3 regions of the Lelliottia sp. JS-SCA-14 genome follow, and region 1 is predicted to be linked to each of the others. Evidence: predicted binding sites of a transcription regulator. Region 1 holds the regulator's gene; each other region holds the start of a gene.
The links. Region 1 encodes PhoB, which activates phosphate uptake and scavenging genes when phosphate is short. Its sites were predicted from a motif close to CTGTCATAAAACTGNCNNAT; they were not measured.
Positions count from the first base shown of each region.

Region 2: the regulator PhoB is predicted to act here: its motif matches at 2,057-2,076, upstream of pstS (phosphate ABC transporter substrate-binding protein PstS).
Region 3: the regulator PhoB is predicted to act here: its motif matches at 2,440-2,459, upstream of kdgR (DNA-binding transcriptional regulator KdgR).

Region 1 covers NZ_CP141606.1:1,091,997-1,096,432, forward strand. Annotated here, with positions in the region: gene sbcC (exonuclease subunit SbcC) at 1-668, opposite strand, end outside; gene sbcD (exonuclease subunit SbcD) at 665-1,870, opposite strand; gene phoB (phosphate response regulator transcription factor PhoB) at 2,058-2,747, shown strand; gene phoR (phosphate regulon sensor histidine kinase PhoR) at 2,769-4,064, shown strand.
Region 2 covers NZ_CP141606.1:12,474-16,909, forward strand. Annotated here, with positions in the region: gene glmS (glutamine--fructose-6-phosphate transaminase (isomerizing)) at 34-1,863, shown strand; gene pstS (phosphate ABC transporter substrate-binding protein PstS) at 2,164-3,204, shown strand; gene pstC (phosphate ABC transporter permease PstC) at 3,329-4,288, shown strand; gene pstA (phosphate ABC transporter permease PstA) at 4,288-4,436, shown strand, end outside.
Region 3 covers NZ_CP141606.1:2,835,146-2,839,581, reverse strand. Annotated here, with positions in the region: gene htpX (protease HtpX) at 64-945, shown strand; gene U9O48_RS13335 (MFS transporter) at 999-2,372, opposite strand; gene kdgR (DNA-binding transcriptional regulator KdgR) at 2,551-3,342, shown strand; gene U9O48_RS13325 (YobH family protein) at 3,400-3,639, opposite strand; gene mgrB (PhoP/PhoQ regulator MgrB) at 3,800-3,943, shown strand; gene U9O48_RS13315 (YebO family protein) at 4,017-4,307, shown strand; gene U9O48_RS13310 (MBL fold metallo-hydrolase) at 4,330-4,436, shown strand, end outside.

The sequences.
Region 1 (4,436 bases):
TGTTGCAGCTGCTGTTGCTGTTCTTCGCTCAGGAGTACCACGCCTGCGGCCTGGGCTTCACGCATCTCCAGTTCGGTTCGCGCCGTTTTATGCTTCTCAAACACCATGGCGGAGATTTGTCCGTAGATTTCCGTGCCGGTCAGCTCCTCCAGCAGCTCGGCGCGCTCTTTCGGTTTGGCGTTCAAAAACGCCGCAAACTGGCCCTGGGACAGCAGCATTGAGCGGGTAAAACGGCCATAATCCAGACCGGTCAGCGAGGCGGTGAGATCGAGTTTATCTTTCACCTTATCGGCGAGGATTTTGCCGTCTTCGCACTGGGCCAGTTCCACGCGCGGTGCCTGTAAGTTCCCGTCCGGCTGGTTGCGGGCGCGGTTTTGGCTCCAGAATGCGCGATAGGCCACGCCTTTGACCTCAAATTCTACCTCGGCCAGGCACTCCGCCGTGTCGCGGGTCATCAGATCGTTTTGCGACTGCGACACCGTGTTCAGGCGCGGCGTCTCGTGATACAGCGCGAGGCAGATGGCGTCGAGCAGGGTGGTTTTTCCCGCCCCGGTCGCGCCGGTGATGGCGAATAATCCGTTGCTGGCAAAGGGTTCGGCGGTGAAGTCGATTTTCCATTCGCCCTTCAGGGAGTTGAGGTTTTTCAGACGCAGGCTGAGAATTTTCATGCGTTGTGTTCCTCGTCATGCAGCGCGTGCAGGGTATGGGTGAAAAGCTCGTTAAGCCGGGCGCGCTGCGCATCGTCAATCTCCTCCTGCGCCAGGCGGCGTTCAAACACCTCTTCGACTTTTAACTCGCTGAGGGTTTCGCGTTGCGCACTTAACAGAATTTTCTCGCGCTGTTCGCGGCTGCGGCGTACCAGTAATACTTCAACCGGCAGCTCTTCTGTCAGGGTCTGGATTTTGCGCTGCATGTCGTGCAGATATTCGTCGGTGCTGATTTCGATATCCAGCCAGACGGGGGGGGATTGTTCCACGTCGCGCCACTGTTCAAGCTGCGCGGCAATGGCGGCGAGATTGCCCTTGAGCATCGCCAGCGGCTGCGTCACCGGAACCGTGAGCGTCTCGACGGCGCTCAGTTTGCCGTCGGTAAAACTCACCAGATGGACGCTTTTGCCTTTACCGGTTTCATCAAAGCTGAGGGAGATTGGCGAGCCGCAGTAGCGAATATGCTCGCACCCGCCGATGACCTGTGCGCGGTGAATGTGCCCGAGGGCAATATAGTCGGCAGGCGGGAAATTTTGCGCCGGGAAGGCATCGAGCGTACCGATATAAATCTCGCGCACCGCGTCACTTTTGCTGGCCCCGACGGTGGTCAGATGCCCGGTAGCGATGACCGGCAGCGCCGCATCACCGCGCAGTGCGCAGGCGTCGGCATATTGCTGCTGATAATAATCGGTGATCGCCAGTAACAGATGCTGCTGCTTTTCGCCGCCGGAAAGCCCGGCCTGGCTTTGAACGATATCGCGTGGGCGCAGGAAGGGGATTGGGCAGAGCACCGCGCCCGGCGTCCCGTCGCGTTTTTTCAGGATTTGTGGGGCATGCCCGGCGTTTGCCACTACAGTGGTATTCAGAAAAGCGAGAATGTCCCGGGATTCGTTGAGCGTGGCGACGGAGTCGTGGTTGCCCGCGACAATCACCAGATGACAGCCCGTCTGCTGCAGATTCACCACGAAGCGGTTGTAGAGTTCTCGCGCATAGCTCGGCGGCGATCCGGTGTCAAAAATATCCCCGGCGACGATGATGGCGTCCACCTCCTGCTCCTGCGCGGTCTCCAGCAGCCAGTTCAGGAAGGCCTCATGTTCGGCGGCGCGACTTTTACTGTAAAAATTTTGACCCAGATGCCAGTCCGAGGTGTGAAGTATGCGCATAGCAGATCCGTATCCGTGGCAAAAAAGAGTGGAGGGGATTATAAGCTTTCAGGGACGAGAAAATAACCGCTGTAATAAAACAACAGTTTGCCATTCATGGTGGTAATGTTTTTCATAAATCTGTCATAAATCTGACGCATAATGGTGCCGCATTCCAAACTAATACATTAATAAGACAGGGCAAAGTATGGCGAGACGTATTCTGGTCGTAGAAGATGAAGCTCCGATTCGCGAAATGGTGTGCTTCGTGCTCGAACAAAATGGCTTCCAGCCGGTTGAGGCGGAAGATTATGACAGCGCGGTGAATCAACTGAACGAACCCTGGCCCGATTTGATTCTGCTTGACTGGATGTTGCCCGGCGGTTCTGGCCTGCAATTTATCAAGCACATTAAACGCGAAGCGATGACCCGCGATATCCCGGTGGTCATGCTGACGGCGCGCGGTGAAGAAGAGGATCGCGTGCGCGGTCTGGAGACCGGCGCGGATGATTACATCACCAAGCCGTTCTCGCCGAAAGAGCTGGTGGCGCGTATCAAAGCCGTGATGCGCCGTATTTCACCGATGGCGGTGGAAGAGGTGATCGAAATGCAGGGGTTAAGCCTCGATCCGACCTCACATCGGGTGATGACCGGCGAAAACCCGCTGGATATGGGCCCGACAGAATTCAAACTTTTGCACTTCTTTATGACCCACCCGGAACGTGTTTACAGCCGCGAACAGTTGCTGAATAACGTCTGGGGGACTAACGTCTATGTCGAAGACAGAACGGTAGATGTACATATTCGCCGCTTGCGTAAAGCGCTGGAACACAGCGGCCACGATCGTATGGTGCAGACGGTCCGCGGTACGGGTTATCGTTTTTCGACCCGTTTCTGAACAATGACAGGAGTGTGACGCGTGCTGGAACGTCTGTCATGGAAAAGGCTCGTTTTTGAACTGATCTTATGTTGTATTCCCGCCGCCATTTTGGGGGCGATTTTTGGTCATCTGCCGTGGTTTTTACTGGCGGCAGTGACTGGGCTACTGGTCTGGCATTTCTGGAATTTACTGCGTCTTTCCTGGTGGCTATGGGTGGATCGCAGCATGACGCCGCCGCCGGGTAGCGGCAGCTGGGAGCCGCTGTTGTACGGCTTACATCAGATGCAAATGCGTAATAAAAAGCGTCGTCGCGAGCTGGGAAGCCTGATCAAACGGTTTCGCAGCGGGGCGGAGTCGCTGCCGGATGCCGTCATTCTGACCACCGAAGAAGGGACCATTTTCTGGTGTAACGGACTGGCACAACAGCTGCTCGGACTGCGCTGGCCGGACGATAACGGTCAAAATATTCTGAACCTCCTGCGTTACCCCGAATTCACCCACTACCTGAAAAAACGTGACTTTACGCGCCCGCACAATCTGGTGCTGAACAATGGTCGTCATCTTGAGATCCGCGTGATGCCGTACAGCGATCAGCAGTGGCTGATGGTGGCGCGCGATGTGACCCAGATGCACCAGCTTGAAGGGGCTCGGCGAAACTTCTTCGCCAACGTCAGCCATGAGCTGCGCACACCGCTGACGGTGCTGCAGGGCTATCTCGAAATGATGCAGGAGCAGACGCTCGAGGGTGCGCCGCGCGAGAAAGCGCTGCACACCATGCGCGAGCAAACGCATCGCATGGAAGGGCTGGTGAAACAGCTGCTGACGCTGTCGAAAATCGAAGCCGCGCCGACGCTGGCGCTAAACGAAACCATCGACGTGCCGATGATGCTGCGGGTGGTAGAGCGCGAAGCGCAGACCCTGAGCCACAAAAAGCATCAGTTCACCTTTGAACTGGACAGCACTCTGAAGGTGCTGGGCAGCGAAGACGAGCTGCGCAGTGCGATTTCGAACCTGGTCTACAACGCGGTGAATCATACGCCTGAGGGGACGCACATTACCGTGCGCTGGCAGCACGTCCCGACGGGCGCGGAGTTCAGCGTGGAGGACAACGGGCCGGGGATTGGGCCGGAGCATATTCCGCGTCTGACCGAGCGTTTCTATCGCGTGGACAAAGCGCGCTCGCGGCAGACAGGCGGAAGCGGCCTGGGGCTGGCGATTGTGAAGCACGCTGTGAATCATCACGACAGTCGCCTCGATATTCAGAGCACGCCGGGGAAAGGCACGCGATTCAGTTTTGTCATTCCGGAACGTTTGATTGCCAAAAAAAGCGCCTGACAGGGCGCGTGTCAGCCTTCCTTTCCACAGGCCAGCGATTGCTGGCCTGTTTGCTTTGCAGTCAAGCGAAACGCGAATGAATTTTATACGGTTGTTGCTTTTTTGTTCGCATGATTAGCCATGAGTTTTTCTTAACCTTAGAGGATTGTTCTGGTCTCAATTTTCATGCTGGCATATTGTTCTGGTTTTCAGATCGCTCCTTGCCTTTAAACGTTATAAGCGTTTAAATTGCGCCCCATACAGTGTCATACCAACTGTATTTGCGTGGTAAATCGAAAAACTATTCTTCGCCACGGCATGACGGGAGCATATCCCGCTGAAATTGAGTAAATTTTCCGCTGTATCGTCCCATTTGGGATGGCGAAAATCTCA
Region 2 (4,436 bases), 1.1 Mb from region 1:
CATGGCATTACGCCATTATCAGGAAATCTAACTATGTGTGGAATTGTTGGCGCAGTTGCGCAGCGTGATATTGCTGAAATCCTTCTCGAAGGTTTACGTCGTCTGGAATACCGTGGCTATGACTCTGCCGGTCTGGCAGTAGTGGATGCAGAAGGTCATATGACCCGTCTGCGCCGTCTCGGTAAAGTGCAAATGCTGGCGCAAGCCGCGGAAGAAACTCCGCTGCACGGCGGAACCGGTATCGCACACACCCGCTGGGCAACCCACGGCGAACCGTCTGAAGGCAACGCCCACCCGCATGTGTCTGAACACATTGTGGTGGTGCATAACGGCATTATCGAAAACCACGAACCGCTGCGCGAAGAGTTGAAAGCGCGTGGCTACACCTTTGTCTCTGAAACTGACACCGAAGTTATCGCTCACCTGGTTCACTGGGAGCTGGAGCAGGGCGGTACGCTGCGCGAAGCGGTGCTGCGCGCCATTCCTCAGCTACGCGGCGCGTACGGTACAGTGATCATGGATTCTCGCGATCCGAGCACTCTGCTGGCGGCACGTTCCGGTAGCCCGATGGTCATCGGTATGGGGATGGGCGAGAACTTCATCGCTTCCGATCAGCTGGCACTCCTGCCGGTCACCCGTCGTTTTATCTTCCTCGAAGAGGGCGATATCGCGGAAGTGACCCGTCGCAGCGTGACGGTCTTTGATAAATCCGGCGCGCAGGTGAAGCGTCAGGAGATCGAATCGAATCTGCAGTACGATGCGGGCGACAAAGGCGCGTACCGTCACTACATGCAGAAAGAGATCTACGAGCAGCCGAACGCCATCAAGAACACCCTGACCGGGCGCATCAGCCACGGCGAGGTGGATCTGAGCGAGCTGGGCGCGAACGCCAACGAGATGCTGGCGAAGGTCGAGCATATCCAGATTGTGGCCTGCGGCACCTCTTACAACTCAGGTATGGTTTCGCGCTACTGGTTTGAAGCCCTGGCGGGCGTGCCGTGCGATGTCGAAATCGCCTCGGAATTCCGCTACCGCAAATCTGCCGTGCGCCGTAACAGCCTGATGATCACCCTTTCCCAGTCCGGTGAAACGGCGGATACCCTGGCGGCCCTGCGTCTGTCGAAAGAGCTGGGCTATCTCGGTTCTCTGGCGATCTGTAACGTCCCTGGCTCGTCGCTAGTGCGTGAATCCGATCTGGCGCTGATGACCAAAGCGGGCACTGAAATCGGCGTGGCATCGACCAAAGCCTTCACCACTCAGCTGACCGTGCTGTTGATGCTGGTGGCGAAACTGGCGCGTCTGAAAGGCCAGGATGCGTCCATTGAGCAGGATATCGTTCACGGGCTGCAGGCGCTGCCGAGCCGTATCGAGCAGATGCTCTCCCAGGACAAGCGCATCGAAGCGCTGGCAGAAGATTTCTCTGACAAACACCACGCCCTGTTCCTTGGCCGTGGCGATCAGTACCCAATCGCGCTGGAAGGCGCACTGAAGCTGAAAGAGATCTCTTACATCCATGCGGAAGCCTACGCCGCAGGCGAGCTGAAACACGGCCCGCTGGCGCTGATTGACGCGGATATGCCGGTGATCGTGGTTGCCCCGAACAACGAACTGCTGGAAAAACTGAAATCGAATATCGAAGAAGTGCGCGCCCGTGGCGGCCAGCTGTACGTCTTCGCCGATCAGGATGCCGGGTTTGTCAGCAACGACAACATGCACATTATCGAGATGCCGCATGTTGAAGAGGTGATTGCCCCGATCTTCTACACCGTTCCGCTGCAGCTGCTGGCGTATCACGTCGCGCTGATCAAAGGCACCGACGTCGACCAGCCGCGTAACCTGGCGAAGTCCGTCACCGTAGAATAATCCCTTCAGGCTCCACCTTCGGGTGGAGCTTTTTTTATCCCTTCCCGACGTTTTTATTTATGACAATCTGTCATCTTCAGCTACTTTTTTCAGTGTCACAGAAAGAAAATTTTTCTGAAATCGCACTGTCATATAAGCGGCTAACACGATGATTATTAATGCTAATTTTGCAGATTCTTAAGTGAAACTTTCAGTGTCATAAAACTGTCATAATTCGTACATTTATCTGTCACCTGTTTGTCCTATTTTGCTCATCGTAGCCACTCAAACAATGATTTACGAAATCTTGCAGGAGACATTATGAAAGTTATGCGTACCACTGTCGCAACTGTTGTCGCCGCGACCTTATCTCTGAGCGCTTTCTCTGTATTCGCAGAAGCAAGCCTGACTGGTGCTGGTGCAACATTCCCTGCGCCGGTGTATGCCAAATGGGCTGATACTTACCAGAAAGAAACCGGTAACAAGGTTAACTATCAGGGTATCGGCTCCTCCGGTGGCGTGAAACAGATTACCGCGAACACCGTCGATTTCGGCGCATCAGACGCTCCGCTGTCTGATGACAAACTGGCGCAGGAAGGTCTGTTCCAGTTCCCGACCGTTATCGGTGGTGTTGTGCTGGCCGTGAATATCCCTGGCCTGAAATCTGGCGAACTGGTGCTGGATGGCAAAACCCTGGGTGATATCTATCTCGGCAAAATCAAAAAATGGGATGACGAAGCCATCACCAAACTGAACCCGGGCATCAAACTGCCTTCGCAGAACATCGCAGTGGTTCGTCGCGCTGACGGTTCCGGTACCTCCTTCGTCTTCACCAGCTACCTGGCGAAAGTGAACGAAGAGTGGAAATCCAAAATCGGTTCTGGCTCTACCGTTAACTGGCCGACCGGTCTGGGCGGTAAAGGTAACGACGGTATCGCCGCGTTCGTCCAGCGTCTGCCTGGCTCAATCGGCTACGTAGAGTACGCTTATGCTAAGCAGAACAACCTGGCTTACACCAAACTGATCTCTGCCGATGGCAAACCGGTTAGCCCGACTGAAGAGAACTTTGCGAACGCTGCCAAAGGCGCAGACTGGAGCAAATCCTTCGCTCAGGACCTGACCAACCAGAAAGGTGACGAGGCGTGGCCAATTACTTCCACCACCTTCATCCTGGTCCACAAAGATCAGAAGAAACCTGATCAGGGCGCAGAAGTGCTGAAGTTCTTCGACTGGGCGTACAAAAACGGCGGCAAACAGGCTAATGACCTGGATTACGCCAGCCTGCCAGACAGCGTGGTTGAGCAGATTCGTGCTGCATGGAAAACCAACGTGAAAGACAGCAGCGGTAAAGCATTGTACTGATTTAGAATTCTGACGAAAATGGCGGGTGGCGCAAGCTTACCCGCCCTACGGTTCTGACTGTAGGCCTGATAAGCGTTAGCGCCATCCGGCAATTCGTGAAACGTATTTAACAGAAGAGTGATTTATGGCTGCAACCAAGCCTGCTTTTAGCCCTCCGGGGAAACATGGTGACAAGATTTTCAGCGCGCTGGTCAGACTGGCTGCGCTGATTGTGCTATTGCTGCTGGGCGGCATTATCGTGTCACTGATTTTCTCCTCCTGGCCGAGCATCCAGAAATTCGGTTTTGCCTTCCTGTGGACCAAAGAGTGGGACGCGCCAAACGATATCTACGGTGCGCTGGTGCCGATCTACGGCACGCTGATGACCTCGTTCATCGCCCTGCTGATTGCGGTTCCTGTGAGCTTTGGTATTGCCCTGTTCCTGACGGAGCTGGCGCCAGGCTGGCTGCGACGCCCGCTGGGTATCGCGATTGAACTGCTGGCGGCGATCCCGAGTATCGTTTACGGCATGTGGGGCCTGTTTATCTTTGCGCCGCTGTTCGCGAAGTACTTCCAGGAGCCGGTGGGGAATATCCTCTCCAACATTCCGTTTGTCGGTGCGCTGTTCTCCGGTCCGGCCTTCGGGATTGGTATCCTGGCCGCAGGCGTGATCCTCGCCATCATGATTATTCCGTACATTGCGGCGGTCATGCGCGATGTCTTCGAACAAACCCCGGTGATGATGAAAGAGTCGGCCTACGGCATCGGCTGCACCACCTGGGAAGTTATCTGGCGTATCGTTCTGCCGTTCACCAAAAACGGTGTCATCGGCGGCATTATGCTGGGCTTAGGTCGTGCGCTGGGTGAGACCATGGCCGTGACCTTTATCATCGGCAACACCTACCAGCTCGACAGCATATCGCTGTACATGCCGGGCAACAGTATCACCTCAGCGCTGGCGAATGAGTTCGCCGAAGCTGAATCCGGGCTGCACGTGGCGGCACTGATGGAGCTGGGTCTGATTCTGTTTGTGATCACCTTCATTGTTCTGGCGATCTCTAAGTTTATGATCATGCGCCTCGCAAAAAGTGAGGGGGCACGCTAATGACAACTCTCGAAATGCAATCCACCGCGGAACTGGCTGAATCCCGCCGCAAAATGCAGGCGCGTCGCCGCATGAAAAACCGTCTGGCGCTGACGCTGTCGATGGCGACCATGGCGTTCGGTCTGTTCTGGCTGGTGTGGATCCTGTT
Region 3 (4,436 bases), 1.7 Mb from region 1:
AATACCCATACGATGTGGGTAATCGCATAGTGCGTTTTGTTAAACAGAGGTTAAAAGAAAATTATGATGCGAATCGCGCTTTTCCTGGTCACCAACCTTGCGGTCATGGTGGTATTCGGGCTTGTGCTAAGCCTGACAGGGATCCAATCAAGCAGCGTTCAAGGCCTGCTGATTATGGCGCTGCTGTTCGGTTTTGGTGGATCGTTTATCTCGCTGCTGATGTCGAAGTGGATGGCGTTGAAATCAGTCGGTGGCGAAGTCATTGAGCAGCCACGTAACGATATGGAACAGTGGCTGATGAACACCGTGGCTCAACAATCGCGCCAGGCGGGTATCGCTATGCCGCAGGTGGCGATTTATCACGCGCCGGACATTAACGCCTTTGCGACCGGTGCGCGTCGTGATGCCTCGCTGGTCGCGGTCAGTACCGGTCTGTTGCAGAACATGAGCCGTGATGAAGCAGAAGCCGTCATCGCGCATGAAATCAGCCACATTGCCAACGGCGACATGGTGACCATGACCCTGATTCAGGGTGTGGTTAACACCTTCGTTATCTTTATCTCGCGTATTCTGGCGCAGATTGCCGCAGGCTTTATGGGCGGTAACCGTGATGACGGGGAAGAGAGCAACGGCAACCCGCTGATCTATTTCGCGGTCGCCACGGTGCTGGAACTGGTGTTTGGTATTCTGGCAAGCATCATTACCATGTGGTTCTCCCGTCACCGTGAGTTCCATGCGGATGCGGGTTCAGCAAAACTGGTCGGTCGCGAGAAGATGATTGCTGCACTGCAGCGTCTGAAAACCAGCTACGAGCCGCAGGAAGCAACCAGCATGATGGCATTTTGCATCAACGGTAAATCAAAATCCCTGAGTGAACTGTTTATGACCCACCCGCCGCTCGATAAACGTATCGAAGCGCTGCGCAGCGGGGAATACATCAAGTAATCAGGCAGTAAGAAAAAGCAGCCGGGTTGAGCAGAAATGCCGCCCGGCTTTTTTTATGCCTCGACGCGAGGCTGCGTGACGCGCAGGCCGCTGATGACGGCGGCGAGGGTGGCAAGCGTCCCGGCGGTGAACAGCGCGACATGCGTGCCGTTTTGCCCGGCGACGTTAAACATCAGCGCCACCAGCGCAGCCCCTGAACTTTGCCCTAACAGACGCGCGGTGCCCAGCATTCCGCTGGCGCCACCGCTGCGATGACGCGGAGCGGCGGTGATGATGGTGTGATTATTCGGCGACTGGAACAGGCCAAAACCAGCCCCACACAGGATCATGCGCCAGATAATATCCAGATCCGTCGGGGCTGTCGGCAGCATGGCCAGCGCGAACAGCCCGGTCGCCATCACCACCAGACCCAACGCCCCCAGTAATCCCGCGTGAACCCGCTCGATGAGATACCCGGCAAGGGGCGCCATCACCATGGTAGCCAGCGGCCACGGGGTGAGCAGTAAACCGGTTTCGACTTCAGTGCGTCCAATCACGCCCTGCAAGAAGAAGGGCAGGGAGACCAGGGCCAGCATCTGGGCGCAGAAAGAACAGATGGATGTGCCAATCGACAGGGAAAAGAGTGGAATACGCAGCAGATCGACGGGCAACAGCGGGGTGGGGAGTGCCAGCTGGCGGCGAACGAAAAAGAAGCCGATGATCAGCATGGCGACAATCTCCGCGCCAATCAGCGTCAGCGATTGCCCCTGAGCAAACCCGCTTAGCGCCGTGATCAGCAAACCAAAGGTCAGGGCATTCATCACCGCGCTCGGTAAATCGAAGCGCGGCATAGAGCTTTTCGCACTGTTCTCAGGCAGATAGCGCAGGGCAAACAGCAGGGAGATAATCCCCAGCGGGACGTTAATCAGGAACAGCCACTGCCAGGAGGCAACGGAAAGTATGGCCGCCGCGATGGTCGGCCCTGCGGCAGACGACACCGCGACAATAAATGAGTTAATCCCCATCCCGCGCCCAAGTTGACGCTGCGGGTAGATCAGACGTATCAGTGCCGTATTCACGCTCATCAGCGCCGCGCCCCCAAACCCCTGAGCGATACGCGCGAACGTCAGGGTGTGCAGCGAATCAGACAGCGCACAGAAAAGAGATGTGACCGTAAAGACAACCAGCCCGCACTGATAGACGCGGCGATAGCCAAACATATCGCCGAGAAACGAGAAAGAAAGCAAAGAGACGACGATAGCAATCTGGTAGGCATTGACCACCCAAATGGAGCTGGCCGGAGAGGCGTGCAGGTCGCTGGCGATAGTCGGCAGGGCGACGTTGGCGATGGCGCCGTCGAGTACCGCCATTGAAATACCGATGATTATGGTGGCGATTGCGCCGTATCGCTGCGGCAATGGCAAGCCATCAGAGGATTGTTTTTCCATGGGAAATGAAACGCTCGGGGAGATATTATTATCAGACTAGCTAGTTTAGCATCGTTATTTCGGTTTTATGTCGCAGATTTGTAACGAAGTAAACGCAGATCGATTGCAGCATGACGGTCACGAATTTATAATAAAAACCGGTTCTGATTTTTATAAAACACTCGCAATGAGGTGATAAATGGCAATCGCAGATTTGGATAAGCAGCCAGATTCTGTTTCTTCCGTGCTGAAGGTGTTTGGCATCTTACAGGCGCTGGGTGAAGAGCGCGAAATTGGTATTACAGAGTTGTCGCAGCGTGTGATGATGTCAAAAAGCACCGTTTATCGCTTTCTGCAAACCATGAAATCCCTGGGCTATGTCGCACAGGAAGGCGAATCTGAGAAATATTCTCTGACCCTGAAGCTGTTCGAACTCGGGGCTCGCGCGCTGCAAAACGTGGATCTCATTCGCAGCGCCGATATTCAGATGCGCGAGCTGTCGCGTTTGACGAAAGAGACCGTCCACCTGGGCGCGCTGGATGAAGACAGCATCGTCTACATCCATAAAATCGACTCCATGTACAACCTGCGCATGTACTCCCGCATTGGTCGTCGCAACCCGCTGTACAGCACCGCCATCGGTAAAGTGCTGCTGGCGTGGCGCGATCGCGAGGAAGTGAAAGAGATCCTCGAAGGCGTGGAGTATAAACGCAGCACCGAGCGGACCATTACCAGCACTGATGAGTTGCTGACGGTGCTCGATCAGGTGCGTGAGCAGGGCTACGGGGAAGATAATCAGGAGCAGGAAGAAGGGTTACGCTGCATCGGGGTACCGGTGTTTGACCGTTTTGGCGTTGTCATCGCCGGTCTGAGCATCTCCTTCCCGACGCTGCGCTTCTCGGAAGAGCGTCTGCACGAGTATGTCGCTATGCTGCATACCGCAGCGCGCAAGATTTCTGAACAGATGGGCTACAACGACTATCCGTTCTGAAATCAACAATAAAAAACGCCGCTGAGAAGCGGCGTTTTTGTCTTTCTGTTCTGTCGGTTATCCGTTGTCGACGACCTGCTGGCTTTTACGCAGAATCGGGCAGTTAGACATTCCGATGATCCCGCTGTCGCTGTGCAGATATTGCGCGGTGCTGATACCGCGGGCGGTGAGATATTTACACTGGATACCCAGTCCCGCAGCGTTCTCTGTGCTTCCCATCAGCACGCCGTATCCCGTCAGTAAAATACCAATCCACAAAATGGCGAGGACAATAATTGTCCGAATAATGATGCGCATGAAAGCCTCATTTTTTTGCTAATAATGCTGTTAAGACTAATAGTTTTACTCTATGAAACAAGTGCATGATTCCGAAAATTTTCTGATGAAGGTACAGTTAGTCCTTGTTTAAGATAACCGTGATAACCTGGTTCAATCAGGTCATAAGACGGAGTGTGGAGTGAAAAAATTTCGCTGGGTAATTCTGATTGTAGTACTGATTGCCTGTGTCATTTTATGGACGCAGACAATTAATGTCATGTGCGATCAGGATGTACAGTTCTTTAGTGGCATTTGTGCAATCAATCAATTCATCCCCTGGTAGTATTCATTTTGATAACAGATGGTACGCTTCCTCTGCGTCAGTGCTAAAATGGCGTTTTTATTGAGGTGGTAAAATGGGTGAGTTACTGAATTCGGGGCTGCTGAACGTAGCCTCACTGGCGATCTCTCTGATCGTGATGATTATCGGCCTGGCGCTGTGGTTCTTTGTCAATCGCGCCAGCTCTCGCACCGATGAGCAGATTGAGCTGCTTGAAGCCCTGCTTGACCAGCAGAAACGCCAGAACGCGTTGCTTCGCCGTCTGTGCGAAGCCAACGAGCCGGAAGAGAAAGAAGCGCCAAAAGCGGCTGCAGAAGTGGTCAACGAAGACGAAGATGATTTCATTCGTCTGGTCGCTGAACGCTAACGGCTAAAAGGGGGAGGAGGCTGTGGTCTGGAAAAATCCGTGGTATAACCCCTCCCTCAAACATCATACCCCCGACGGATTTCGCAATATCGACTTCACCAGTCATCAGCCGGGTGACGTCGAGCGCTG